DNA from 4 places in the Variovorax sp. P4_D9 genome. Region 1 is predicted to be linked to each of the others. Evidence: predicted binding sites of a transcription regulator. Region 1 holds the regulator's gene; each other region holds the start of a gene.
What was found. Region 1 encodes sigma-54, which starts transcription at its own class of promoters, with help from an activator protein. Its sites were predicted from a motif close to TGGCANGNAANCTGCTTT; they were not measured.

Region 1 (8,413 bases):
CGACGAGAGCAGCGGTCCGCTGATCGTCTATGACCAGAGCAACGACACCTTCACCGTCAATGGCTCCTCGCTGCCGCCGAATGCCGGCGTGGCGACCCAGCCGGGCGGCCGCGTGAAGGCCATCCTGACGCCCAAGCCGGCCACCCCGCCGGCGGCCGGCGCCGCCAAGCCCGCCGCCACGCCGGCGCCGGGCAACAGCCTGCGTGCCACCACCACGCTCGGCGGAGACCTCAAGAAGTGATCGAAGCAGCGGGTATCAGTGTCAGCGACGGCCAGCCGGGCAGCCGGCTGGAGGCGCGCAGCCTCGAAAAGAGCTATGGCAGCCGCAAGGTCGTCAAGGACGTGTCGCTGGCCGTGCAGAAGGGCGAAGTGGTCGGCCTGCTGGGCCCCAACGGCGCCGGCAAGACCACCTCCTTCTACATGATCGTCGGGCTGGTGCGCGCCGATGCCGGCGAGATCACGATCGACGGCGAGCCGATCGCCCACATGCCGATCCACCGCCGCGCGCGCATGGGCCTGAGCTACCTGCCGCAGGAGGCCTCGATCTTCCGCAAGCTGACGGTCGAGGAAAACGTGCGCGCCGTGCTCGAGCTGCAGAGGGAGCCCGACGAGCAGGGCGGGATGGTGCCGCTCTCCAAGGCCCGCATCGAGGAGCGTCTGGCCGAACTGCTGGCCGACCTGCGGGTCGACCACCTGCGCGATTCGCCTGCGCTGTCGCTGTCCGGCGGCGAGCGCCGGCGGGTCGAGATCGCGCGCGCGCTGGCGACCCAGCCGCGCTTCATCCTGCTGGACGAACCCTTCGCGGGCATCGACCCGATCGCGGTGATCGAGATCCAGCGGATCATCAATTTCCTGAAGGAGCGCGGCATCGGCGTGCTCATCACCGACCACAACGTGCGTGAAACGCTGGGCATCTGCGATCACGCGTTCATCATCAGCGACGGGCATGTGCTGGCACAAGGCACGCCCTCGGAGATCGTCGACAACGCCGAGGTACGACGCGTGTACCTGGGCGAGCACTTCCGGATGTAGGAGCCCAATCTCGATGAAGCAGGGGCTTTCGCTTCGCGTCTCGCAGCATCTGGCGCTCACGCCGCAGCTGCAGCAGTCGATCCGGCTGCTGCAGCTCTCGACGCTCGAGCTGACCCAGGAAGTCGAACAGATGCTCGACGACAACCCGTTCCTCGAGCGCACTGCCGAGGAGGCGGCGCGCGAGGAATTCGGCCTTGAAACGGCGGATGCGCCGGTGCGCGACGAAGATCGGCAGGCCGAAGGCGATGCCGACTTCACGCCGGGCCCCTCGGCGCCGGCTGAAGTCGCGGTCACCACCTCCGACACCGAGACGGCCACCACCGACGCCGTCGACGGCGAGCCCGACTGGGAAGGCGACGGCACGGTCGACCTGGCGCCCGACGACAGCGAATGGGGCGGCGACGCCCCGGCGCGCACCAACAACCTGGGCGACGACGAGCGCACCGACGCGACCGAGCTGGCGCGCAGCCAGGAGTCGCTGCAATCCTTCCTGCACCGCCAGGCGCTGGGCCTGCGGCTCAGCGAGACCGACCGCGCCGCGCTGCGTTTCCTGATCGAATCGCTCAACGACGACGGCTATCTCGAGGACTCGCTGCCGGCCCTGGCTTCGGGCCTGGCCGGCGACGACAACGACCAGTTCGACGACCTGGTGCACCACTTCCAGGTCGCGCTCGGCCTGTTGCAGAGCCTGGAGCCGGTCGGTGTCGGCGCGCGCAACCTCGGCGAGTGCCTGACGATCCAGCTGCGCGCCTTGGCCCGGCCGGACGAAGGCGCCGACGAGGCGCAGGTGCGCGAGACCGCCATCGCGATCTGCAAGCAGCCGATGGAGCTGCTGGCGCGGCGCGATTTCAAGCGGCTGGCGACCCTCACGCGCAGCAACGAGGAAGAGGTTCGCGCGGCCCTGCAACTGATCGCCAGGCTCGAACCCAAGCCCGGCCGCCGCTTCGTCGACGTCGAGCGCAACGTGGTGATCCCCGACGTGATCGTCACACGCATCGGCAACGGCACCAACACCAACACCAAGTTCCGCGTCATGCTGAACCCCGAGGTCATGCCGCGGCTGCGGGTCCACGACATCTACGCCGGCGCGCTCAAGCAGCACAAGGGCGAAGGCAGCCAGGCCCTGTCGCAGCGGCTGCAAGAGGCGCGCTGGTTCATCAAGAACATCCAGCAACGCTTCGACACCATCCTTCGGGTGTCGAACGCGATCGTCGAGCGGCAGAAGAGCTTCTTCGTGCACGGCGAGCTGGCGATGCGGCCGCTGGTGCTGCGCGAGATCGCCGACGAGCTCGGCCTGCACGAGTCGACCATCAGCCGCGTGACCACCGCCAAGTACATGGCGACGCCCTACGGCACGGTCGAGCTCAAGTACTTCTTCGGCTCGGCGCTGGGCACCGAGACCGGCGGCAATGCGTCGAGTACCGCGGTGCGGGCGCTGATCAAGCAGTTCGTCAGCGCCGAGGACCTCAAGAAACCGCTGTCCGACAGCCAGATCTCCGAAATGCTCAAGGAGCAGGGGATCGAATGCGCGCGCCGCACGGTGGCGAAATACCGCGAGGCCCTGCGCATCGCGCCGGCCAATCTGCGCAAGGCACTCTAGCGATGCCTCGCGGCGCGGGCCTGGCGGTGCGCGGGTGGCGGCTCGGCGCGGCACTGATGGCGGCGACTCTCCTGGCCAGCGGCTGCGCCATGCTTCCGGCCGAGTTCGAGCGCCAGCCCTCGAGCGCGATCGCGGCCTCCGCGGACACCACGCTGGGGCGGATCGCCAAGGCCTCCTCCCCCGATCCCGACCTGAGCGGCTTCCGGCTGATGGCGGGCGGGGACTTCGCGCTCGACACGCGGCTTCAGTTGGCGCGCCGCGCCGAGCGCACGCTGGACGTCCAGTACTACCAGATCGAGAACGACGAGACCGGTCGCTACTTCCTGCGCAGCCTGCGCGACGCGGCGCTGCGGGGCGTGCGCGTGCGGCTCTTGATAGACGACCTATATACCTCCGGCGAGGACGAATTGCTGCTGGCGCTGGCGGCGACGCCGAACCTCGAGCTGCGGCTGTTCAATCCGTTTCCGGCCGGGCGCGGCAGCATGGTGCAGCGCTTCTCGAGCTCGCTGTTCGACTTCGACCGCGTCAACCGCCGGATGCACAACAAGCTCTTCATCGCCGACGGCGCGATGGCGGTGGCGGGCGGGCGCAACATCGGCAGCCAGTATTTCACGCAGACCGCGGGCGCGAACTTCCTGGACATCGACACCTTCGTCGCCGGTGCGTTGGTGAAGCGCCTGGGCAGTCTCTTCGACCTGTACTGGAACAGCCCCTACGTGCGGCCGATCGGCACCGTGGTCGCTTCGTCGCTCGCGCCCGAGGAACTGCAGCGGAGCTTCGAGCAGGCCACCGGCCCTGCCAACACCCCGGCGCCGCGGCGGCCGGCCCCGAACGACGTCCTGGGCTACGCGCCGCTCGGGCCGGAGCTGAAGGGCGGCGCCCGGCTCGACCTGATCTGGACCCTGGCCGAGGCCTATGCCGACTCGCCCGACCGCGTCATCGGCAAGACCGCGTCCTATGGCGGCGTGCCACTGCTCGATGTCGACAGCGTGCGCTACAACGTGATCGAGCAGATGCGGCGCTCGCGCTCCGAAGTCACGCTGGTCTCGCCCTACCTGATCCCGGGCAAGGCCGGGCTCGAGGTGATGCGCGAGGTCCGCGGGCGCGGGGTCCGGATCAGCGTCGTCACCAACTCGCTCGCGGCCACCGACGAGCCGGTGGTCCATACCGGCTACCGGCGCTACCGGCCCGACATGCTGCGGCTCGGCGTCGAGATCTACGAGCTGAGCTCGGCGCGCACCAAGCGCAGCGTGCGGCTCGGGCTGTTCGGCTCGCAGGTCGGCCGGCTGCATGCGAAGGCGGCGATCTTCGACCGCCGCGCGCTGTTCCTGGGTTCGATGAACTTCGACCCGCGCTCGGACAGCCACAACACCGAGATCGGCCTCTTCATCGCCAGCCCCGAGATGGCGCAGCAGATGCTCAAGCTGCTCGACGTGCTGAAGCAGCAGGGCGCCTACCGGGTGCGATTTGCCGAGGGCGGCGAACAGCTCGAATGGGTCACGATGGAAGACGGTGCCGACCCGGTGCTCACCGTCGAGCCCGACTCGGGCCTGTGGGACCGCGTGATGCTGGAGCTGCTGGCGCCGTTGGCGCCGGAGAGCCTGCTGTAGGACTCGCGGGTTCCTGGCCGGCCGGTGAGGCGAGGCTGAGGCGTCCGGTCGGCCACATAGTCGCCGAGCCTGTCGATGGCGTGGACCACGATCGTGCGCCGCTCCAGGCTGACCAGCCCGCGGTCGGCCAGTTCGCGAAAGTGTCGCGACAGGGTCTCCGGCGTGAGGTTGACTGTGCCGCGACCACGTTCTTGTGGATCGACAGCTCGATCTTGGCGGGCGTCATGCTGCCCGGCGGAAGCAGGCGCAGCAGGTAGGTCACGAGCCGCGCGGCCGGGGGCTGGAGCGAAAAGGATTCGATGTCGTCGACCACGTTGCGCATCCGCATCGACAGGCTGGCCAGCATGCGCATTGCGAAGCGGCTGTCGTTTTCGATCAGCTGCACGATCGCGTTGCGCGGCGGGTAGAGCAGCAGGCTGTCTTCGAGCGCCTGCGCCGTCAGGTAGTACGGGCGCTCGAGCAGCATCGTGATGTCTCCGAAGCTACCTCCGGGAGCGACGAAGTCGAGTGGCTTGTCGATGCCCTGCGAGGACACCAGCGACAGCTTGACCTTGCCCGACACCAGCATGTGGAAGCCCTCGCACGGGTCACCTCGCTTGAAGAGCACCTTCCGGCGTTCGGCATGCAATCGTACATCGACCGCATCAACATCGGCATCCGGTCCAACAACGCCGATTTCCTGAACCACATCGGACTGACCCTCGATGACAAGGGCAGCCAGGGTTTCCTGGCCTCCGCCTTCATGCTTGGCTACGGAATCTCAGCCTGGTCTCACGCTCTTTTGCGTCGCGCTCTTCGGTGTTCGCCGAAGCCTGCTCTGCGGCCTGCTGCAATGGGACGGCGTCACGGCCATCTCGCCCGGCTTCGACAGCTATGGCAGCCTGCTGGCGTCGCGCATCCTGCTCGGGGTCTCCGAAGGGCCCTCTTCTCGCTCGCCTCGTCCTACATCAAGGCGCATTTCGAGGACCGCGAGAACGGCAAGCCGAATGCCTTCGTCAACATGGACACTGGCCTGAGCCTGGCCATCGGCTTTTCGCTGATCAGCCTCATGCTGGTCCATTTCCAGTGGCAGACCTCGTTCTACCTGCTGGGCCTGATGAACGACGGACTCGGCATCCGCTCGTTTTCGCCTCTCCCCGCCTGAATACAGCGCTCCTCTTGACTGTGTGACGACGTGGGCGGGGCGTTGAATCCGTGAGGGAAAACGCAGCCCTGCCTCCCTGCAGCCGATCAACGGGTGGTCGGCTACGGCGTAGCGTACGGATGCAGGCTCACGCAGCGAACGGGTCGCCTTGATTCAAATCAAGCGATCCGGCGACTGCGGCTAGAGGAAAACCAGGTGCAAATGCAAGGCGATTGCGAATGCCGAAGACGCGACGCGCTGTCGGCTCGCGCGCCGCTTCACTGGATGTTCACCGCCTCGACCTGCACCAGCAGCCTGACCTTGTCCTCGAAGCCGAAGGTCAGGCCCCAGTTGATGCCCCACTGGCTGCGCTCGACCGTGGTCTCGAAGTCGCCGCCGCAGATCTGGCGGTTGATCAGCGGGCTCAGATAGCAATTGAAGCGGTTGGCCTTGAGCATCACGGGGCGGGTCTGGCCCATCAGGGTCAGCGTGCCGTTGACCTGCGTGACCTTGTCGCCGCTGAAGTCCAGGCGGTCGGAGACGAAGCGGGCGGTCGGAAACTCGGCGACGTTGAAGAAGTCCTTGCTCAGCAGGTGGCGGTTGAGCAGGTCGACGCCGGTGTTGATGGAACTGATGTCCATCGTGATGTCGACCTTGCCGCCGGTGCCCGACGGGTCGATCTTGATCTTGCCGTCCTTGGTGCTTAAGCGGCCGCGGTTGGTGGTGGTGCCATAGTGGCCCATCTCGTAGTTGACGAAGGTATGGGTCGGGTCGACCACGTAGCTGGCGCCCTTGACCGGTCCGCCCGCCGGCTTGGCCGCCGCTTCGGGCGCCTGCTGGGCGCCGGCCAGTGCAGCCGCGGTCGTCAGCGTGGCGAGGGTGAGCAGTTTCTTCATGACGAGCCTTCGGGTGAACGTGGAAAAAACGTCGGTGGACCTCACAGGGGGCCGAGCCCGCTCAGCACCAGCTTGAAGCGGACCTGGACCTCGTCGGCCACCATCGAAGTGTCGGTCCATTCGCCGTCGCCGATCTTGAAGGCGAGGCGCTGGATCGTAAAGCTTCCGCTGGCGGTCGACTGGCCAGAGGACTGCGTGATCTCGACCGGCACCAGCACCTCCCTCGTGCTGCCCTTGATCGTCAGCCGGCCGGCGACCTCGAAGCGACCGACACCCAGCGCCTTGATGCTGCTGGAACGGAAGTCGGCCTTGGGGAAATGCTGGCTGTCGAACCAGGCCGCCTTGGGCAGTTCGGCGTCGCTCTGGGGCAGGCCCAGGCTGGCGCTCGCGACCTCTATCTGCAGCGCCACGCCGCCGCCCTCGGGTTTGCGCGGGTCGAAGGCCACCTGGGCGTCGAACTTCTTGAAGCTGCCTTCCACCGGCACGCCCATCTGCTTGGTTATGAACACGATCTGGCTCGCGGCCGGCAGCAGCTTGGCTGCTGTCGCGGGCTCGGCGCCGGCCGCGCCGGCCACGAGGAATGCGGCCGTGCAGAGCAAGGCGCGGCCGAGGGCAAACAGGGTCATGGGAAATGCCTTCGGCGAGGAAGCGGCGACATGCGGTCGAGCAGACCGTCGCGGTCGATGAAGTGATGCTTGAGCGCGGCCGCGACATGGACCGCCGCCACCGCCGCGAGGCTGAAGGCGCCGGCGCGGTGCAGCGGCTTCAGCACCGATTCGGCGAACTCCTTGTCGACCGGCACGAAGTCCGGCAGCGGCAGCATGCCGAGCCAGACGATCGGCAGACCCAGCGCCGAGCTGTACGCCCAGCCCAGCAGCGGGACGGCGAAGAACAGCAGGTACAGCAGCAGGTGCAGCCCGCGGTGCGCGGCCAGCTGCCAGGCCGGCATCGCCGACCGGATGCGCTCCGGCAGCGGCGGCGGCGGGTGCGACAGGCGCCACAACAGGCGCAGCGCCGACAGCGCCAGGATCGTGATGCCGGCCCATTTGTGCCAGTTGTAGAGCTTGAGCCGCAGCGGCGAGAAAGGCAGGCCGGTCATCGACAGGCCGACGCCGAGAGAAGTCAGGATCATCAGCGCCAGCAGCCAGTGCAGGGCAATCGCGATCGCGCCGTAGCGCGGGGCGTCGGGGGCATCGGCCAGGGGGCGTGGAGGCTCGGCGGGCATGCTAGAAGCATAGGCCGCTTCAGCGCTGCAGCCGCAGCAGCAAGGCTTTCAGCGTGGCGGGCTGAACGGGTTTGCGCAGCGCCTGCCAGCCGCGCTCGCGGGCCAACTGCTGCTTGGCGTCGTCGATGTCGGCCGAGACCAGCGCAACCGGCAGGGAAGGGCGCCGGCGCTGCAATTCGGTCGCCAGCGCGATGCCGTCGAGCGCGCCCGGCAGCCGGATGTCGCACAGGGCGATGTCGAAGGCGGCCAGATCGGGCAGTGCGAGTGCCTCGGCCGCGCTGCCGCAGATCTGCGGCCGGGCACCCCACAGGCGCAGCAAGGCCGCGATGCTGTCGGCCACCACCGCGTTGTCCTCGATCACCAGCGCGACCAGGCCGGGGCGCAGCGCCTGCGTTCCCCGTGCCGGCGCAAGCTCGACGCCCGCCGCCGGAACCGATGCCAGCGGCGCGCCCTGCGGCGCTGCGGGCAGTTCGAAGGCGAACACCGAGCCGCGCCCCGGCGCCGAGCGCAGCGAGACCTCGACGCCCAGGCGCAGGGCCAGCCGCCGCACGATCGCCAGGCCCAGCCCGTGGCCGCGCTGCAGGTTGCGCTCAATGTTGCCGACCTGTTCGAAGTCGCCGAACACGCGTTCCTGGGCCTCGAACGCAATGCCGATGCCGGCGTCTCGGACCTCGATCCGCCAGGCCTCGCCGCGCCGTCGGCAGGCCAGCAGCACGCGGCCCCGCGGGGTGAACTTGAGCGCGTTGTCGACCAGGTTGCCGAGGATCCGGCGCAGCGCGAGCAGGTCGGTCCAGACCACGGCGCTCGCCGGGCAGCGCACTCGCACGCGGCCGCTGCCGGCCTGGCGCGCGAATTCGGCCAGCAACGGCGCCAGCGCAACCGCCACCGGTGAGAACGGATCGGCGGCGGACTCGATGCGCCCGATCT
Region 2 (8,413 bases), on a different contig from region 1:
ACCACCAGCGTCAGCAGGATGCTGACCGTCGACACCGCCGCGGCCGTCGGGTCGAAGTCCCAGCGCAGGTAGTCGAAGAGCTGCAGCGGCAGCGTCGTCATGCCAATGCCCTTGAGCAGCAGCGACATGTTGAACAGGTCGAACGAGATCACGAAGGCAAAAAGCGCGCCGGTGATGATCCCCGGCTTGATCAGCGGCAGCGTCACGCGCACGAAGGCGCGCCACGGCGATGCGCCGAGGCTTCGCGCGGCCTGCTCCAGCGATGCGTCCTGGTTGTAGAGTGCCGACGCCACGTTGGTGAAGACGTAGGGCAGCGTCACCAGTACGTGGCCGACCACCAGGCCGAGCATCGTGCGCGTGCCGATGCCGGTGGCGTACAGGAAGAAAAGCAGCGCGATGGCCGTGAGGATCTCGGGCAGCATCAGCGGCATCATCAGCAGCATGCGCAGGGGCTCGCGCAGGCGGCTTGCATGCCGTACCACGTAAATCGCACCGGCGATTCCGATCGCCGAAGAGATCAGCGTCGCGATGGCGGCCAGCATCAGCGAGGTGCGGATCGCCCGCATGAAGGCCTCGTTGGCGAACAGCGCGCCGAACCAGCGCAGCGAGATGCCTTGCGGCGGGAAGGTCATGAACTCGCCGGCGTTCAGCGACATCAGCACGATGATCGCGATCGGCAGCAGCAGGAAAACGTAGACCGCGCCGACGTAGAGCAGGCCGAGGCCATCGGCCACGCGGTGCGAAAGCGGTGCGCGGCGGTTCATGCCAGCCCCTTCATGAATCTGCCCGTGAGCCTGATATAGAGCGCCACCGCCAGCATGCCGCAAGCCGTGAGCACCAGCGCCTGCGCCGCACCGGCGGGCCACTGGAAGTTGTCGATCAGGTTCTGCACCACCAGCACCGACATCGTCTTGACCTGCGCACCGCCGAGCATCACCGGCGTCACGTAGGCGCTCAGCGAGAGCACGAAGACGAGAATGGTGCCGGCCTGGATGCCGGGCCACGACAACGGAAGCACCAGCCGCCAGAACACCTTGATCCGGGAGGCGCCGAGCGAGCGCGCCGCCGACTCGAGCGACGGGTCGATGCTCTGGATCACGCCGACCAGCGGCAGGATCATGAAGGGCAGGAAGACATGCACCAGCGCGATGGTCACGCCCAGCCGGTTGTTCATGAGCTGCAGGCCGGTCTGGACCAGCCCGAGATCGAGCAGCATGCGGTTGACAACGCCGTTGCCCGACAGCAGGATCAGCCAGCCGAAGCTGCGCACCACCACGCCGACCAGCAGCGGCGACAGCACCAGCACGTAGAGCAGGCTGCCCCAACGCGAGCTGGTGCGCGCCAGGTGGTAGGCCACCGGGTAGCCCAGCAGCAGGCAGACCGGCGTAACCGTCAGGCCGAGTAGCAGCGTGTCGCCGAGCACGCCCAGCAGGTAGCCGTCGCCAAGCGCACGGCCGTAGTTGCCGAGCGTGAAGCCGGCGCCGTAGGGCGCGCCGACGGCCGGCGGCCGCAGGCTCATCAGGACGATGTTGAGATAGGGCAGCACCAGGAACACGCCGATCAGCACCAGCGCCGGCGCGATCAGCCAGAAGGCGCGGCGCGCCAGCGGCACCGTGCGCGTGGGCCGCGGCAGCGGCGCCGCGGAAGCGATGGCGGCGCTCATTCGTTCCCCGCGATGATCCAGGCGTGGCCGGTCTCGAAGCGCATGCCGCTGGCCGCGCCGGCCGCCACCCGCTGGCCCGGCGCGGTCTGCACCAGCAGCGACAGGCCATCGCCGCACTGCACCGTGTGCTCGACGCTGCTGCCGAGGAAGTAGCTGGTGCTGACCAGCCCCTGGAACGGACCGCGGCCGTCGAAGTGGATCGCCTCGGGCCGGATCGTGACGTGCACCGCGCGGCCCGGCAGCAGCGGCTGGTCGAAATCGGCCTCGACCGCACCGATCGAGGTCTCGACGCGATAGCGCAGGAAGCCGTTCTCGCCGGGCAGCATCGATTGCACGCGGCCCTCGATCAGGTTCGAGCGGCCGATGAAGCGCGCCACGTCGACGCTGCGCGGGCGCAGGTAGATCGCCTCGGGCACGTCGAACTGCTGCAGCCTGCCGCCGAGCATCACGGCCACGCGATCGGACATCACCATTGCCTCGGCCTGGTCGTGCGTCACGTAGAGCGTGGTGATGCCGATGCGCTTCTGCAGTTCGCGGATGAACACCCGCATGTCCTCGCGCAGCACGGCGTCGAGGTTGGCCAGCGGCTCGTCGAGCAGCAGCAGGCGCGGCTCGATCACCAGCGCGCGCGCCAGCGCCACGCGTTGCTGCTGGCCGCCCGAGAGCTGGCGCGGATAGCGGTCGGCCATGCTTGCGAGCTGCACCATCGCCAGCACGGCGTCTATGCGGCGCACTATCTCGGCCTTCGGCATATTGCGCATCTCGAGGCCGAAGGCCAAGTTGCGGCGCACCGTCAGGTGCGGGAAGAGCGCGTAGTTCTGGAACACCATGCCGATGTCGCGGCGCTCCGGCGGCAGGTCGGTGATGTCCTCGCCGTCGAGCAGCACCTCACCCTGGTCGGGGTATTCGAAGCCGGCCACGCAGCGCAGCGTGGTGGTCTTGCCGCAGCCGCTGGGCCCGAGCAGCGAGATGAACTCGCCGGGCTCGGTGTCGAGCTCCAGCGCGTGGATCGCGGTCATCGACTGGAAGCCCTTGCGCAGCCCGCGGAAGGTAAGCCGCGTCATGCGGCGCGGGCGTATCGCTGCCGAGGCATCGGCGGAGGCCGGCAGCGCGCCGGCGGACATCACGGCGCTCATTTGATCTCCCGGTTCCATCGGTCGGTGATGGCGGGCAGCTGCGGGTTCACCCTGCTCCAGTCGAAGCCGACGATCGACGCCATCGCCTTGCCGCTGACCGGCACCTCGGCCGCCAGCTCGGCCGGCAGCTGCACCTTGGTGTTGGTGGGCGAGGTGTAGAACTCCTTGGCCATCATCAGCTGCACCTCGGGCTGCAGGATGAAGTTGAGGTACTTGTACGCCTCCTCCTTGTTGGGCGCGTTCTTGAGGATGTTGAACGACTGCTCGAAGGCCACGACGCCCTCGGTCGGCACCACCATCTCGACCGGCACGCCCTTCTTCTTGAGCGCCACGATTTCAGGAAAGTCGATCACCGCGACCGTGACGTCGCCGCGCGTGAGCATGGTCGACAGCGTGCCACTCCAGTCGGCCTGCGTGAAGGGCAGCAGCTTCTTGATCTCGACGAAGGCGCGGTCGATCGCATCCTGCGAGCCGCCGTAGATCTTGGCGGTCATCAGGAGGAACAGCATCGCGGCCGTGTTGCCGATCTGGTAGAGCCCGATCTTTCCCTTGAACTCCGGGTTGGTCCAGAGGTCGGTCCACGACTTGGGCGGGGTCTTCACGAGGTCCTTGCGGTAGCCGATGCCGATCGTCGATACGATGCCGCGCACGCCGTTGTCGCCCGGGTTGCGCAGGTTCGGAAAGACGTTGGTGAGGTTCGGCACCTTGGCCGGCGGAATCGGCTCGAAGTAACCTTCGTCGCGCACCACGCTGGCGATGTTCTCGTTGACCATCAGCACGCTGTAGGGCGGCTTCTCGATGCCGGCCGCGCGCAGGTTGGCGATGAAGTTCTTGCCCAGCCCGACGTCGAGTGTGGGCTGCACGCCGTTGGACTTGTCGAACATCGGCAGCAGGTCGCTGCGCCAGAACTTCTCCCAGCGGCCGCCGTAGGTGTTGACGACCAGCGGCGAGGCGGCGAAGGCCGACAGGCCTGGCAGGCCGAGCGCGGTGGCGGCGGCCAGGCTGCGGAGAAGGGTTTCGCGACGATTGAGKGGAGCGTTCATGGATGCTTTCGGGAAGAGTGGGAGGAGTCAGGCCTCGATGGCGCCGGGGACGGGTGCGCGGCGGTAGTCGTAGTTGCGGTTGAGGCGGTCGAGCAGGTAGTCGCCGTAGTGCACCGGCTCGTACAGCGGCGGATGGGCGTCGTCGGTGCAGGTCGGCAGGCACTCGATCAGCGCGTCCATGCCGGGGTCGAGGAAGTAGGGCAGCGAGTAGCGGTCGCCGCCCGAGCGGTTGATGACGCGGTGCGGCGTCGAGACGAAGCGCTGGTTGGTCCAGCGCGCGAGCATGTCGCCGACATTGAGCACGTAGGTGTCCGGGATCGGCGGGGCCTCGATCCAGTCGCCGCCGCGCGGACGCACCTGCAGGCCGCCGGCGTTGTCCTGGGCCAGCAGCGTGATGACACCGTAGTCAGTGTGCGGCGCCGAGCCCATCTGCTCGTCCTGCACCGGCGGCTGCGGCGGGTAGTGCAGCAGCCGCAGGAAGGTGGTGGGCTTGTCGAAGTGATGGTCGAGTTCGCGCGCAGGCATGCCCAGGCTCATCGCGATCAACTGCACGATGTAGCGGCCCAGCGCGTCGACTTCGGCGATGTAGTTCACGACTCTCGGCCTGAAGTTCGGAATCCAGTCCGGCCATCGGTTGGGGCCCTGCAGCGGCAGGCCGGCGACGAGCCCCGGATCGTCGGGCGGCAGTTCGTGCATCAGCATCAACGACTCGCTCATGTTCGGCCGCGTGACCTTGGCCACCGACGAGGTCACGATGGTCGAGGTCGCCATGCCCATGTAGCCGCGATGGAAGCCGTTGATCGCGATCGACTGCTTGCGCTCCAGCGGCGAGGCGTGGAATTCGCGCGAGGCGTCGAAGGCCGCGTCGCGCGAGGCCCGCCTCACGTTGTGGCCCGCGATGTAGGCGAAGCCGATGCTGCTCAGGGCGTCGTACAGGTTGGCGGCGGCGTCGCGCGCGGCCGGCGCCTGCGGATCGATGTTGCCGCCGAGGTCGATGAGAGGGATGGAAGTCATGACAGGTTCCGAAAGGACGAGACGGGCAGGCCAGAGGGGCGCTGTGCAGCACGACATGCAACGTCCATGCCAGTTGGACCAAATGGACAAATACACTAGGCTGCGACGGCGCGGCCGCCGACCGCGCGGACCCCTGCGCCTCGGCATGGTGCGCCGCATAGTCCAGCCAGGGGCGATGCGCGGGTACGACTCGTGCAAGGAAACGACGCGTGACATTCGACGACACACCAGGAGCACAGCAGCACATGCCAAAGACACCAGCGGGGCGAACGGCCACGACACGGGCGGGCGCGACGGTGAAGCCGGGCAAGGCCAAGGCGCCGCAACGCGTCATCGCGAAGCGGGCTCGGGTCGCGCGCAGTCCAGCCGCGCTGAGCCGGCGCCTGCGCCAGATCGAGGACAAGCGCAGCGTGATCCTGGCCGCCGCCCTGGGCCTGTTCTCGCGCTTCGGCCTGCATGGCACCAGCGTCGACCAGGTGGCCGCGCGCGCCGACGTGTCCAAGAGTAACCTGCTCTACTACTTCGCCAACAAGGAGGAGTTGTATGTGTCGGTGCTGCGCGAGCTGCTTGCTGTCTGGCTCGAGCCGCTGCGCGGTTTTCATGCCGACCAGGACCCGCGCGAAGCCATCGGCAGCTACATCCGGCGCAAGCTCGTGATCTCGCGCGACCAGCCCGATGCATCACGCCTGTTCTGCCTCGAGATGATCCAGGGCGCGCCGCTGCTGCGCGATGAACTCGGGCAGGAGCTGCGCGACCTGGTCGACCGGAAGTCGGAGGTGATCCGCGACTGGGTGGCCGCCGGCAAGCTGGCGACGGTGGACCCGCACCACCTGATCTTCGCGCTCTGGGCCACCACCCAGCACTACGCCGATTTCGGCGTCCAGGTGCAGGCCATCACCGGCCGCACGCTCGACGACCCGGAGTTCTTCGAGCAGGCGGTGGCCAACGTGCAGCGCATCGTCCTCGAAGGAATTTCGGCGCCGTTGTAGCGAGGGTCAGTGGGGCTGGGCCACGATGTCGTGATAGCGCCGATCGAAGTAGATAAGGCCGTGCGCGGCGTCGCCGAGCGTGATCGCCACGGCTTCGCAGAACAGCACGTCGTGGGTGCCGACGTGGGTGCTGCGCACGACCCGGCAGTCGAAGGATGCGGCCGCGCCTTCGAGCACGGGCGAACCCGTGCGGCCGGTGCGCCAGCAGCCCGCGGCGAAGCGATCGTCCATCGGCGTCTTGCCGCCGAAGACGCCGGACAGCGCCTGGTGCCCGGCGGCGAGTACGTTTACGCACAGCACGGCGTTGGCCTGGAACGCGGGATACACCGACGCCGTGCGGTTGAGGCAGATGAGCAGCGTGGGCGGCTCGTCGGTCACGCTGCAGACCGCGGAGGCGGTGAAGCCGGCGCGACCGGCGGGGCCATCGGTGGTGATGATGTTGACCGCCGCGCCCAGTCGGGACATGGCGTTGCGGTAGTCGGTCTTTTCCAGCGACAGGCCTGTGCTGTCGGGTGCGGCAGCGGCGGCATTCGATGCAGCGGCAAGTGCGGTGGCGTTCAACATGGGCGGGACTCCTCGAAGGGTTTTGGCCGTGCTCAGGCCAGGGTGCAGGCCTGCTCGAATTCGAGGCGCGGCAGGCGGCCGAACAGCTTCGAGGCGTCGCCGCGGCCGAGGTTGATCAGGAAGTTCGAGGTCCAGGTGCTGCCGGCGAAGAACGCGGCGTCCACCTTGCCCTTGTCGAAGCCCGACAGCGGACCGGCATCGAGGCCGAGCGAGCGCGCGGCGAGCAGCAGGTAGGCGGCTTGCAGCGTGCCGTTGCGGAATGCGGTCTCGTGCGCGAGCTCGGGGCTGCCGGTGAACCAGCTCCTGGCATCGCCGTGCGGGAAGAGCCTCGGCAGTTCTTCGTAGAAGGTCTTGTCGAACGCGGCGATCACGGTCACGGGCGCGCTCATCGTCTTCTCGAGATTGCCTTTCGACAAGGCCGGCGCAAGGCGCTGCTTCGCCTCCGCAGTGCGCACGAAGACGAAGCGGCCTGGCGAGCAGTTGGCAGAGGTCGGACCCATGCGGGCCAGTTTGTACAGCTTGCGGAGCATCGCGTCGGAGACCGGCTCGGCGGTCCAGCCGTTGTGCGAGCGGGCTTCGGTGAAGAGGGTCGCCAGCATGGCGTCATCCAGGGTGCGGGTCATGGGGTGGTCTCGGGGGTCGTCACGCGGGCCAGGAATGCCAGCAGGCTGCGGTTGAAGGTCTCGGGGTCGGTCACGCTGTGCGCATGGCCGCCGTGCGGCACACGGTCCAGCGTGGCGTTGGGCAGGCCGTCGGCGAGGCGTTGCGAGCAGGTCCAGGGCACCAGCACGTCGTCGGTGGCGGCCGCGACCAGCGTCGGCACGGCGATGTCCGGCAGTCGAGCATCGACGTCGAAGGCGCGCAGCGCGGCGATGCGCGCGCGCATGTTGGCTTCGCCCGGGAAGTGCGCCACGGCATGCTCGACTTCGTCGGCGACGCGCTGTGCATGCCCGGCGCACCAAGCGGCGGGGTACAGGAAGATCGGCTGCGCCTCGACATAGGCGCGGGGGCCGCGGGCGCCGAGCAGCGCGAGGCGCGCATCGAAGCAGCGCGCCGAATGCGGATTGGGGCGGGACCACGCATTGACCAGCGCCAGGCTGGCGACCCGCGAGGGCGCGTCGAGCGCCAGTTGCAAGCCCACCAGGCCGCCCAGCGCATGACCGACGATGTGGCAGCGCGGCGTCGATGTCGTGTCCATGATCTCGATCATGTCGCGCGCCATGTCGGCGATCGCATAGCCCTCGGCGAGGCAGGCCGGGCTGCGTCCGGTGCCGCGCTGGTCGTAGGCAATCACGCGATGGCCCGCCGCGAGCAGCGCGCCGAGCTGCGGCTGCCAGAAGCCGGCCGAGCCGCCGAGGCCCGACGACAGCAGCACCGCATCGCCTTCGGCCGGTCCATGCACCTCGAAATGCAGCGGCATGCTTAGGCCTTCGTGCCGATGTGCGCTATCGAGGCGATCTCGACCAGCGCGTCGGGTTTCACCAGGCCGCACTGGATGCAGTAGCGTGCCGGCTTCACGCCCGGAAAGTAGTCGGCGTAGACCGCGTTGACCTTGGCGTAGTCGGCCCAGTCCTTGATCATGATCATGTTGAAGGTCACGTCGTCCATGGTGCCGCCAGCGGTCGTGACGACGCTCTTGATGCTCTCGAGCACGTGCCGGGTCTGCGCCGTGGCGTCGCCGACGTGCACGACGTTGTTGTCCTTGTCGAAGGGCAGGGTGCCCGACACGTAGACGACGCCGTCGGCCATGGTGCCGGGCACGAAGGGCGCGATCGGGGTGGTGGTGCCGGGCGGGATGATGGCTTGCTTGGGCATGGTTGCTCCTTCTCGGGATAGACTCGTATCAGGCGGTGGCCGTTTCGGCCGGGGTAGCTTGGGACGCGGCTCGGGGCGCGAGGGTGCGGCAGAAATCGTCGACCGTCGAGACCCAGCCGAAGAAGGTCTCGACGTTGTAGACGGCCGCCTTCTGGATCGCTTCGCCGCCGAGCTCGTGCGTGGCGTCCT
Region 3 (8,413 bases), on a different contig from region 1:
AGACCCAGACGGCGTCGATGCCCAGCGAGACCAGATGATCGAGCCGGGCGCGGATGCCGTCGAGGTCCCCGATGCCATCGCCGTTGCTGTCCTGGAACGAGCGCGGATAGACCTGATAGATGATTCCGTTCTTCCACCAGGAGTCGGCCGACATCGCGTTCCTTTCAACGTGCAAAGCATTCCATTCTTCCCCAGAAAGGGCTGTCGAATGATCAAAGACCTCTGGTACAAGAACGCGGTCGTGTACTGCCTTTCGTTGGAGACCTTCATGGACTCCAACGGCGATGGATGCGGCGACTTCGAAGGCCTGACGCGGAGGCTCGACTACCTGCACGGGCTCGGCGTCACCACCGTCTGGCTGATGCCCTTCCAGACCTCGCCCGGACGCGACGACGGCTATGACGTGTCCGACTACTACAACGTCGATGCGCGTTATGGCACTCTTGGCGATTTCGTCGAGTTCACGCATGCGGCACAGCAGCGCGGCATGCGCGTGCTGATCGACTTGGTGGTCAATCACACCTCGGACCAGCACCCGTGGTTCCAGGCGGCCCGCAAGGACCGCGACTCTCCCTACCGCGATTGGTACGTGTGGGCCGACAAGAAGCCGGCCAACGCCGGCGAGGGCATGGTCTTTCCGGGCGTGCAGAAGTCGACCTGGAGCTTCGACAAGGTGGCCAAGCGCTGGTACTTCCACCGCTTCTACGACTTCCAGCCCGACCTGAACACCAGCCATCCGCGGGTGCAGGCCGAGATCCTGAAGATCATGGGCTTCTGGACACAGCTCGGCGTTTCCGGCTTTCGCATGGACGCCGTGCCCTTCGTCATCTCGACCAAAGGGGCGGACGTCACCAGGCCGGTGCCGCAATACGACATGCTGCGCGAGTTCCGCGAGTTGCTTCAATGGCGCCAGGGCCAGGCCATCATCCTCGGCGAGGCCAATGTGCAGCCGCGCACCAACATGCAGTACTTCGGCGACGAGGGCGAACGCATCCACATGATGTTCAACTTCCATGTGAACCAGCATCTGTTCTATGCGCTCGCGAGCGGCGACAGCCGGCCCCTAGCCAAGGCACTGGAAGCGACGCGCCCGCGCCCTGCCACCTCGCAATGGGGCTTGTTCCTGCGCAACCACGATGAGCTCGACCTGGGCCGGCTGACACAAGCGCAGCGCGAACGGGTCTTTGCCGAGTTCGCCCCCGAAAAGGACATGCAGCTCTACGACCGCGGCATCCGCCGCCGCCTCGCGCCGATGCTCGGCAGCGACCGCCGCCGGCTCGAGCTGGCCTACAGCCTGCTGCTGACCTTGCCCGGCACGCCGGTGCTGCGCTACGGCGACGAGATCGGCATGGGCGACGACCTGTCGCTGCCCGAGCGCAACTGCGCCCGCACGCCGATGCAGTGGTCGACAGAGCCGCACGGCGGATTCACGGCGGCCGGGAAGCCCGTGCGGCCGGTCATCTCCGGCGGGGCCTACGGTTTCGAGCATGTCAACGTCGCGGCGCAGCGGCGCGACCCGGATTCGCTGCTCAACTGGACCGAGCGCGCGCTGCGCATGCGCCAGGAGATCCCCGAGGTCAGCTGGGGCGATTTCAAGGTGCTGCCGCAGCCGCGCCAGTCGGTGCTGGTGATGCGCTACGCGTGGCGCAACAACGTCGTGCTCTTCGTGCACAACTTGGTTGCCGACCCGCTGGAGATCGAACTCGCCGCCAGCGCCATCGGTGCCGGCGGCGAGCAACTCACCAACCTGCTCTCGGAAGACCACAGCGAGGCAGACGCCGATGGCCGCCACTGCATCCTGCTCGAGCCCTACGGCTACCGCTGGTTCCGCGTCGGCGGACTCGACTACCTACTCAAGCGCAGTGACGTCTGAAGCGGTGTGGCGGCGCTAAGCTCCTTGCATTTTCCACCCGCCGCGGGGCGCGAAGGCGACTACCAGGGTCACGGGGCGCTGGGGCCAGGGCAGGGCGCGATCCCCAGCCCGATGTCGCGCGCCGACTTCTCGCGGCTGGTCGCGAGCCAGAATGAACTCTGGAAGAAGGTCATCCAGGACATCCGATTCGAAAAGCTCTGAAAGATCCGCCGTGCCAGAATTCTTGTTTCACCACGCAGCCGTCGCCATCGATGCCGAAGGCATCGCCACCATCGCGATCCGTGAAGCGAAGTCGCTCAACATCCTGAGCACGCCGGTCATCGCCGACCTGACCGGCGCGCTGCGGCAGCTTGCCGGCGATGCGAGCGTCCGGGCCGTAGTCCTTCGCGGCAGCGGCGACAAGGCCTTCGTCGGCGGTGCCGACATCAAGGAGATGAGCGCGCTCGATGTCGGGTCGGCGAGGACCTTCATCGACAGGCTCAGGCAGCTTTGCGAAGCGGTGCGCCAGTTTCCAGCGCCCGTCATCGCGCGGATACCCGGCTGGACGCTGGGTGGCGGCCTCGAACTCGCGTTGGCTTGCGACATCCGCATCGCCTCCAGTCAGGCGGAGTTCGGAATGCCCGAAGTCAAGGTCGGGATTCCTTCGATCATCCATGCAGCGTTGCTGCCGCGGCTGATCGGCAACGCCCGTGCCAACTGGCTCTTGCTGACCGGTGACAACATCGATGCCGAACGCGCGCTGTCGTGGGGCCTGGTCGATGCCGTGGTTGCGCCCGAGAGTCTCGACGCCGAAGTCGCGCGCACCGCCGCTCAGTTCGCTTCTCTGGGGCCGGTGGTGGTGCGGCAGCAAAAGCGGCTGCTGCGCGAATGGCAGCACGAACCACTGGAGACCTCGATCCTGAAGGGCGTGGACGAATTCGCGAGCGCTTTCGCAACGGGTGAGCCGCAGCGGTACATGAAGGCTTTCATCGACGAGAAGGCGCGCTCAGATCAATAGGCCGGCCCGCACGTTCGAAGTCACGACTTGCTCGCCAGCGCTCGCGGTGCGTGGACGCCGGCATCGCCGTCGACCTCGGCCTCGGCCTCGGCATAGGCCCGGCCACCGGGCACCAGCGCGGAGTGCGCGCGGCGCGAATGGATCAGCGGATAGAACATCTCGACGAACCAGCGCTCCTTGCCGAACACCAGGTCGTCCTGCAGGCCGACCTTTGCCGGGTAGCGGCGCGTGATCTTGGCCGTGCCAAAGAGCAGGTCCCAGACGAACAGCAGGTTGCCGAAGTTGCCCTTGTAGTGGCCGATGCCGTCGTCGTTGGTGAGCGCGTGGTGCGCCCAGTGCGTGGCTGGCGTCGAGATCGTGCGCTCCAGCATCCAGGCCAGCGGATGCAGCCACTTGATGCGATAGAGCGGCGCGTCCCACGGCACCGCGCTGTGGGCACCCAGGATGATGGTCAGCTTGATCACGATGTAGACCAGGTAGACGTTGCCGAAGCCCAGGTAGATCAGCACGCCCGAGGCCCACAGGCCGGGCATCATCAGGTAGTAGAAAAAGTTGTTGCGGTAGGTGACGCGGATGCTCATGTAGTGCGCCGTGTGGTGCGCGCGGTGCAGCGGCCACAGCAGCGGCGAGTGCGAGATGCGGTGCCACCAATACTGCGTCATGTCGTCGGCGACCAGCAGGATCGCGCCCATGGCCCACCACGGCAGGTGCGCCCAGGTATCACGCTGCGCCGGCATCAGGAGCGCACACAGCTTGGCCGTGACGGCGAAGACGAGGGGCTGGGAGAAAGCCAGCAGCGACAGGAACATGAACAGTTCCAGCTTGGTGTCGTCGGCGGTGGCGTGGAAGTCCTTGTGCTTGCGGGAGCCCACTTCGAGCAGCGCAAAAAACAGAAGGATCGCCACCAGGATGGTGTTCTGGACCAGGTTCACGCTTTGTCTCCTTTTTGGGGAATGTGGGCCCTGGCACGTGTCCGGGCTCCTTGGAGCGCGATTCTTGCGATTTCCACCTATTGAGTCCAATGCATAGTGGGGGTAATTTCAATGCAGTGACTGCAATTTGTCATTGAGGAAGTCGCATGGACCTCAAGCGTTGGACGCACATCGTCGCCGTCGCCGACCGCCGCAGCTTCATCCGGGCCGCCGAGCAGGTGCACCTGAGCCAGCCGGCCCTCACGCGCAGCATCCAGGCGGCCGAGGCCGAGCTCGGCTTGTTGCTGTTCGACCGCGGCAGCCAGGAGGTGGTGCCGACGCCGGCCGGCGAGTTCATCGTCGCCCGCGCGCGCCGCCTGGTGTTCGACAACCGCTGCCTGGAGCGCGACATCGCGCTCTACCGCAGCCTCGAGCTCGGCGATACCGCCTTCGGTGCCGGCCCGTTTCCCGCGGCGACCTTTCTGGCGCCGCTGCTGGCCTCGATGCGGCGCGAGTTCCCGCGCATCAACCTGCGGCTCGAGATCAGCAACTGGCAGCTGCTGCTGACGCGACTGCGGGAGGAGGACATCGAATTCTTCGTCGCCGACACGCGCGACCTGCCGACCGACAGCAGCCTCACGCTGCGCCCGCTGCGGCAGGAGCCTGGAGGCTTCTACGTGCGCGATGGCCACCCGCTCGGGCACCGCGGGCCGGTGACGCTGCCGCAGCTGTGGTCCCATGGCGTGCTGTCGGTGCGGCTGCCCGCGGCCGTGAGGGCCACGTTCGCTCGGCTGCTGGGCCTGCCGTCGGCCAGCGACCTCTCACTGGCGCTCGAATGCGACGATGTCGGCTTGCTGAAGGCGATGGCGCTCGATTGCGACTCCGTGCTCGCTGCGCCGCACGCGGCGGTGGCGAAGGAACTCGAGGCCGGCGGGCTGCGGGCGCTGGCGGTCGAGGGCCTGCCGCTCACCGCGTCCGAGATGGGCGTCGTGACGCTGAACGGGCGCACGCCGTCGCCGATGGCCCGGCTGATCATCGGCCGGCTGCCGGTCGGAGCCTCGGCGGCGGGCCCCGCGTGAGCGTCGCATCCAGCCCACGACTGCCGCCGCGCGGGTCACTCCGGCCCCTATCATGGCGATCCGACAGTCCTATCGAGGCCACGAACACGATGCGTTCATTCCTGCACGGCCGGTCCCCGGCGAGGTCCTTCCTCTTCACGTTCTGCGGCCTCGGCGCCACGCTGGCTTGCCTTCCGGCCGCGGCCCAGAGCCTTCCATCGACCAACGACTGGCAGTTCGAATTCATTCCCTACCTTTGGACGCCCGGTGTCCGGTCCGACCTGAAGCTCGGGCCCCTGCCCGGCAGCACCGTCTCGGTGAAGTCCACGACCCTGCTGAAAGCGCTGGATTTCGGCGCCATGGGCACGCTGGAGGCCCGCAAGGGCGACTGGGGCGGCTTTCTCGACATGCAGTACATCAAGCTCGGCGTCTCCAACCAGGTCGCCGGTGGGCTCCTGGGCGGCTACAACGTCGACTACGTGCAGCAGATCTACACCATTGCGGGCACCTACCGCGTGTTCAACGGGCCGTTGGCCGTCGACGTGCTCGCGGGCGGCCGCTATCTCAATGTCAAGACCGACGTGGACATCGCGCCGAGCCTGCGTGACCTCGGAGGCCTGATCGAGGACTCGCGCAGCGGCTGGAACGGCATCGTGGGCGTGCGCGCCCTCATGCCGCTCAACGACAAGTGGTCGCTGCTGGGCTACCTGGACGTGGGCGAGGGCAGCGCCTCCTCCAGCAGACAGGCCGTGGCCGGCGCCAGCTACCAGTATTCGCCCACCGTCTCGCTGAAGTTCGGCTATCGCTACCTGAGCTACAAGATTGACGACGGCCTGCTCAACAAGATGGCGTTGGGCGGGCCCTACTTCGGCGCCGGCTTCAAGTTCTAAGTCGCTATTCGAGCGCCGAGGCCGGCCCGAAGAACTCGTAGCGGGCCTGCCGATCAGGCACGCCCAGCGTCCGCAGCGCGCTCTTCACCTGCTGCATGAAGGGCTTCGGGCCGAGGAAGTAGGCATCGATGTTGCGCGTCGCCGGCAGCCACTGCGCGAGCTTCTGGGCGTCGAGCCGGCCCACCGCGTGCGGCGCATCGCCCTGCGCTGCGTCCTTGGCCACCACTTCGTAGCAATAGAAGCGCTCGAGTTGCGGGTGCTTGTGCGCCAGCGCATCGATGGCGTGCCGGAAGGCGTGAACGCTGCGGGTGCGTGCGCAGTGGATGAAATGCACTGCGCGCGATGTCTTCAGCGCGGCCTCGAGCATCGCCAGCGTCGGCGTGATGCCGACGCCGCCGCTTATCAGCACCAGCGGCCGCTCGCTCGCTTCCAGCGTGAAGGCGCCCGCCGGCGGGAACAGCTCGACCGTCGCGCCTTCGCCGACCTGGTCGTGCAGGTGGTTGGAAGCCAGGCCGCCGGCTTCGCGCTTGACGCTGATGCGGTAGGTCTTGCCGTTCGGCGCCGCCGACAGCGAGTAGTTGCGGCGGATCTCGTTGCCGTCGACCTCCAGCCGCAGGCCGATGTATTGGCCCGGCTTGAAGTCGAGGATCGCCCCGCCATCGGTCGGCGCGAGGTAGAAGGAATCGATCTCCTCGCTCTCGGCCTCCTTCTTCACCACCGTGAACGACCGGGCGCCGCGCCAGCCGCCCGGTGCATCGGCGCGCTCATCGTAGGCCTGCTTCTCGGCGCCGATCAGGATGTCGGCGAGCTGGCCGTAGGCCGCGGCCCAGGCGTCGATCACCTCGTCGGTGGCGATCTCGGCGCCCAGCACCTCGCGAATGGCGCGCAGCAGGCAGGCGCCGACGATCGGGTAGTGCTCGGGTTGCACCTGCAGCGCGACGTGCTTGTTGACGATCTGGCCGGCGAGGTCGCCGAGCGCCTCGAGCCGGTCGATGTTCTTGGCATACATCAGCACGCCGTTGGCCAGCGCCCGCGGCTGGTCGCCGCTGGCCTGGTGGGCCTGGTTGAAGAGCGGCCGCACTTCGGGGTGCTCGGCGAGCATGATCCGGTAGAAGTGGGTCGTCAATGCCTCGCCGCCGGTTTCGAGTAGCGGCACGGTGGCGGTGACGATGGACTTTTGTTGGGTGGTCAGCACGAAAAGGGCTCCTGGAGTTCACATGGGATGTCTTGTGCACTGCAATACCCGTTCCAGCCACAGTCACCAGGAAAATCAATGACTTGGCGTGATCAGTGTCTTTTTGACTCGAATAACATCATGTCTCAATGACTCATACTCGTGTCCATCTGACTGCGGACAAGCTGCTCGAAGCGGTTGCGCCGCTGGTCGCCGACATGGCCGCCGGCCTGCCCGGCGAGGAACTCTATCGTCGCTTGCTGCAGTCGCTGCGGGTGTTGCTGCCCTGCGATGCGGCGGCGCTTCTTCGGCTGGAAGACGGCAGCCTGCTGCCGCTGGCGGTCGATGGCTTGAGCCGCGACACGCTGGGCCGCCGTTTCCGGCTCGCCGAGCACCCGCGCTTCGCGGCGCTGCTGGGGGCCGGCGGGCCGCTGCGCTTTCCGTCCGACAGTGCGCTGCCGGATCCCTACGACGGCCTGGTCGAGGGAGTGCATGGCGATCTCGACGTGCACGACTGCGTCGGCTGCCCGATCCAGCTCAACCAGCGGATCTGGGGCCTGCTCACGCTCGACGCCCTGCAGCCCGACCGCTTCACGAAAGCAGACCTCGCGGCGCTGCAGCTGTTCGCCAACCTGGCCGCGTCGATCGTCACCGTGGCCGGCCGCATCGAGCAGCTTGAGAACCGGGTTGCGCTCGAGAGCCTGCGCGCCGAGGGCTTCAGGCTCGCCGCCGCGCCGCGGGCACGCGAGCTGATCGGGCGCAGTGCGGCCATGCGCCAGTTGCTGGCCGACATCCAGCTGGTCGCCGGCAGCGAGCTGTCGGTGCTGATCCAGGGTGAGACCGGCGTCGGCAAGGAGCTGGTCGCGGAAGCGATCCATGCCGGCTCCGCGCGCGCGGCGCGACCGATGATCAGCCTCAACTGCGCGGCCTTGCCCGAGACGCTGGTCGAGAGCGAACTTTTTGGCCATGTCAAGGGCGCCTTCACGGGGGCCGGCGGCGACCGCCCGGGCAAGTTCGAGCTGGCCGACGGCGGCACCCTGTTCCTCGACGAGGTCGGCGAGCTGTCGATGCCGGTCCAGGCCAAGCTGCTGCGCGTGCTGCAGAGCGGCCAGCTGCAGCGCCTGGGCTCCGACCGCGAGCATCGGGTGGATGTGCGCCTAATCGCGGCCAGCAACCGCGACCTGGCCGAGGAGGTGAGGGCCGGGCGGCTGCGGGCCGACTTCTATCACCGCTTGAGCGCCTATCCGCTGCGCGTGCCGCCCCTGCGAGATCGGGGCCGCGACGTGCTTCTGCTCAGCGGCTTCTTCCTCGAGGAGAACCGCTCCCGGCTCGGCATCGGTGCCGCCCGGCTGGATGCGAGCGCGCAGGCGGCGCTGCTGGCCTATGGCTGGCCGGGCAATGTGCGCGAAATGGAGCACCTGCTCGGGCGCAGCGTGCTGAAGGCGCGTGCCCGGCATCCGCAGCGGCCGCGGATCCTGAGCCTGAGCGCGGAGGATCTCGAACTGGAGGC
Region 4 (2,952 bases), on a different contig from region 1:
TGATCATCGGCCAGATCGAGCAGATGAAGATGGTCCAGATCGCGGCCGGGTTGGCCCCCTTGAAGACCAGCAGGCCGATCGGCAGCCAGGCCAGCGGCGACACCGGCCGCAGCAGGCTGATCAATGGATTGAACATGCGCGAGAGGAACTCGAAGCGTCCGATCGCGAAGCCCGCCGGAATGCCGACCGCGGCCGCAAGGCCGAAGCCCAGCGCCACGCGCTGCAGCGACGAGAGCACGTTCCAGCCCACGCCCTGGTCGTTCGGGCCCTTGCTGTAGAACGGATCGCTGAACACCGTGAGCGCCTGCTGCCAGGTCGCGAGCGGCGTGGGGAAGCCGGTGGTGCTCCTGAGCGCCACCAGCTCCCAGACCAGCACCAGCAGCGCGAAGCCAAGCAGCGGCGGCAGCACGCGCAGCCACACGGCGCGGAAATCGCGCGGCACGCGCGGCGCCGGTTCGGCGGCCACCGGCGCGGCCGCCGGCCGAGCAGCGTGGGCGACGACCTTGGCTGCGGGCATGACCGGCTTGGCCTCGAGGGGGGAATGGAAGACGGCACTGACCATGGCGGGCTCCTCAGGCGTGGACCTTGAATGCATCGGCGTACTGCTTTGGGTTCTTGCCGTCCCAGACGACGCCGTCGAACAGCTTGCTGCTGCGCATCGTCTCCTTCGGCACCGCGGTCTTGGTGGCGGCGGCGGCCTGCTTGTAGATGTCGATCTGGTTGATCTGCGTCGCCACCTGCAGGTAGTCCGGGTGTTCCTTCAGCAGGCCCCAGCGCTTGTGTTGCGTGAGGAACCACATGCCGTCCGACAGGTACGGGTAGGTGACCGCGCCGTCGTTGTAGAACTTCATGTAGTTGGGGTCGTCCCAGTTCTTGCCGAGGCCATTGGTGTAGCGGCCCAGGATGCGCTGGTTGATCGCGTCGACGCTGGTGTTGACGTAGCTCTTGTCGGCGATGGTCTCGGCCATCTTGTTCTTGTTCTRCAGGCCGGTGTCGATCCACTTGCCGGCCTCGATGATCGCGGCGGTCACGGCGCGCGCCGTGTTGGGATACTTCTTCACGAAGTCGCCGGTGGTGCCGAGCACCTTCTCCGGGTGGTCCTTCCAGATGTCCTGGGTGGTGATCGCGGTGATGCCGATGCCGTCCATGATCGCGCGCTGGCCCCACGGCTCGCCGACGCAATAGCCGTCCATGTTGCCGACCCGCATGTTCGCCACCATCTGCGGCGGCGGCACGGTGATGACCTTGGCGTCCTTCAGCGGGTCGATGCCGTTGGCGGCCATCCAGTAGTACAGCCACATCGCGTGGGTGCCGGTGGGAAAGGTCTGGGCGAAGGTGTACTCGGCCTTCTCCTTGCCCATCACCTTGGCCAGCGACGCGCCGTCGACCGCGCCCTTGTCGGCCAGCTTCTTCGACAGCGTGATCGCCTGGCCGTTGTTGTTGAGGGTCATCAGCACCGCCATGTCCTTCTTCGGGCCGCCAATGCCCAGGTGCACGCCGTACACCAGGCCGTACAGCACATGGGCGAAGTCGAGCTCGCCGTTGACCAGCTTGTCGCGCACGCCGGCCCAGCTGGCCTCCTTGCTCGGCACGATCTTGACGCCGTACTTCTTGTCGATGCCGAGCACCGAGGCCATCACGACGCTGGCGCAGTCGGTCAGCGGGATGAAGCCGATCTTGACTTCCTCCTTCTCGGGCTTGTCCGAGCCCTGCGCCCAGACGGCGGCGCGCAGCGCGGGGTCGAGGCCGACCACGCCCGCGGCGGCGGCTTGCAGCACACGGCGGCGACTCAGTTGGTGTTTCAGCGCATCGGTCATGGGGCTACTCCGGAAATGAAAAATCGAATCGAGAAAACAAAAAAGGCGCCCTCACCGCGCACGGGCTGCTCTGAGTCGAGCCCCTGCGGGATAAGGACGCCTTTGTCCGGTTCGGTGGGCCGCACCCGCCGTTGGATGCCACCTGCCTGAAGACCTTCGTCGGTCTATGTGCTGAGATGAAGCAAGCGGCGTGCCAGTCCTGGTTTGCTATGAAAAAGAGAGCATCGAAGGACCGTCGATGCTTGTCAGACCCCGGATCCAGATCGAATTTCCGGCGCCGCACATTGCTTGTGCGGTGCACCATTCCGGGCCTGCAGCGCACTCAGGGGGCCTTGTCGGCGGGCAGGTACTCGGCCATCGCGAGCACCGATTCGGCAACCTCGACCAGCCGCCGTCCCTGGTTCATCGCGGTCTGGCGCAGCATCTTGTGCGCCTCCTCCTCGCTGATGCGGCGATGCGCCATCAGCAGGCCCTTCGCGCGCTCGACCAGCTTGCGCTCGTTGAGTGCGGCGCGCACGGTGTCGAGTTCGTCGCCCATGGCCTGAAGCCGGCGCGACTGCTCCTGTACCATGTCCAGAATGGAACGTTCGAGCTGCCGGCCGTAGGCTGCACCGGTGGACGGGCCGGACGGGGAGGGCGCGCTGTCCGGCATCGCGACCGCATCGAGGAAGAAGTCCGCCGTGCTGTCGCGCTCGCCCTGCAGGCTGACGAGCAAGGCCTCGTGGGCCTGCAGCTCGGAGCGCGCCTGGGCCGTCTTCTGTACGCAGAGCTGCCGCAGGTCGGCGGCGAGCCGTTCCTCGATGGCCTGCATGGCGTCGATGCGGCGCGAGCAGCAATCGAACCAGCTCTGGCTCAGTTCGCTGTCGAGCGCCACCCCGGCCGGCGCGGCGCAGGCGATGCGGCGCAGCCGCTCCTGCTCGGCCAGCTGGGCAGGGGACTGGAGGGTGCGCCAGGCCTCTGCCAGTCCGGGGGCCGCGAAGTCGGTGAATAGCTGGAAGCAATGCTCCTGCGAGTCGATCAGGTGCAGCCACTGCTGTTGGCGCGCGCCATCGTTGCGGCCCGAGGCGAAGGCCGCGGCGCCGCAGGCCCGCTCCTGGCCCGCGAATTCCTTGCCCTGCATGAAATTGAACAGCGC

Region 2: the regulator sigma-54 is predicted to act here: its motif matches at 4,911-4,928, upstream of AC1DY5_RS02140 (isopenicillin N synthase family dioxygenase).
Region 3: the regulator sigma-54 is predicted to act here: its motif matches at 6,963-6,980, upstream of hmpA (NO-inducible flavohemoprotein).
Region 4: the regulator sigma-54 is predicted to act here: its motif matches at 1,996-2,013, upstream of AC1DY5_RS11960 (CmpA/NrtA family ABC transporter substrate-binding protein).

The regions. Positions count from the first base shown of each region.
Region 1 is NZ_JBFUIU010000172.1:1,807-10,219, forward strand. It holds gene lptA (lipopolysaccharide transport periplasmic protein LptA) at 1-241, shown strand, start outside; gene lptB (LPS export ABC transporter ATP-binding protein) at 238-1,032, shown strand; gene AC1DY5_RS19420 (RNA polymerase factor sigma-54) at 1,046-2,632, shown strand; gene AC1DY5_RS19425 (phospholipase D family protein) at 2,635-4,242, shown strand; gene AC1DY5_RS19430 (Crp/Fnr family transcriptional regulator) at 4,160-4,810, opposite strand; partial or broken gene AC1DY5_RS19435 (MFS transporter) at 4,865-5,359, shown strand; gene AC1DY5_RS19440 (YceI family protein) at 5,644-6,261, opposite strand; gene AC1DY5_RS19445 (YceI family protein) at 6,303-6,887, opposite strand; gene AC1DY5_RS19450 (cytochrome b) at 6,884-7,486, opposite strand; gene AC1DY5_RS19455 (sensor histidine kinase) at 7,506-8,413, opposite strand, start outside.
Region 2 is NZ_JBFUIU010000009.1:20,451-28,863, reverse strand. It holds gene AC1DY5_RS02160 (ABC transporter permease) at 1-764, opposite strand, end outside; gene AC1DY5_RS02155 (ABC transporter permease) at 761-1,663, opposite strand; gene AC1DY5_RS02150 (ABC transporter ATP-binding protein) at 1,660-2,799, opposite strand; gene AC1DY5_RS02145 (ABC transporter substrate-binding protein) at 2,796-3,842, opposite strand; gene AC1DY5_RS02140 (isopenicillin N synthase family dioxygenase) at 3,870-4,856, opposite strand; gene rutR (HTH-type transcriptional regulator RutR) at 5,066-5,845, shown strand; gene rutF (NADH-dependent FMN reductase RutF) at 5,852-6,409, opposite strand; gene AC1DY5_RS02125 (malonic semialdehyde reductase) at 6,442-7,032, opposite strand; gene rutD (pyrimidine utilization protein D) at 7,029-7,829, opposite strand; gene rutC (pyrimidine utilization protein C) at 7,832-8,224, opposite strand; gene rutB (pyrimidine utilization protein B) at 8,253-8,413, opposite strand, start outside.
Region 3 is NZ_JBFUIU010000093.1:2,997-11,409, reverse strand. It holds gene AC1DY5_RS12990 (alpha-amylase family glycosyl hydrolase) at 1-154, opposite strand, end outside; gene AC1DY5_RS12985 (alpha-amylase family protein) at 209-1,873, shown strand; gene AC1DY5_RS12980 (hypothetical protein) at 1,898-2,074, shown strand; gene AC1DY5_RS12975 (enoyl-CoA hydratase) at 2,085-2,870, shown strand; gene AC1DY5_RS12970 (sterol desaturase family protein) at 2,891-3,802, opposite strand; gene AC1DY5_RS12965 (LysR family transcriptional regulator) at 3,949-4,860, shown strand; gene AC1DY5_RS12960 (YfaZ family protein) at 4,950-5,729, shown strand; gene hmpA (NO-inducible flavohemoprotein) at 5,734-6,924, opposite strand; gene norR (nitric oxide reductase transcriptional regulator NorR) at 7,053-8,413, shown strand, end outside.
Region 4 is NZ_JBFUIU010000082.1:16,014-18,965, forward strand. It holds gene ntrB (nitrate ABC transporter permease) at 1-562, opposite strand, end outside; gene AC1DY5_RS11960 (CmpA/NrtA family ABC transporter substrate-binding protein) at 573-1,817, opposite strand; partial or broken gene AC1DY5_RS11965 (nitrate- and nitrite sensing domain-containing protein) at 2,140-2,952, opposite strand, start outside.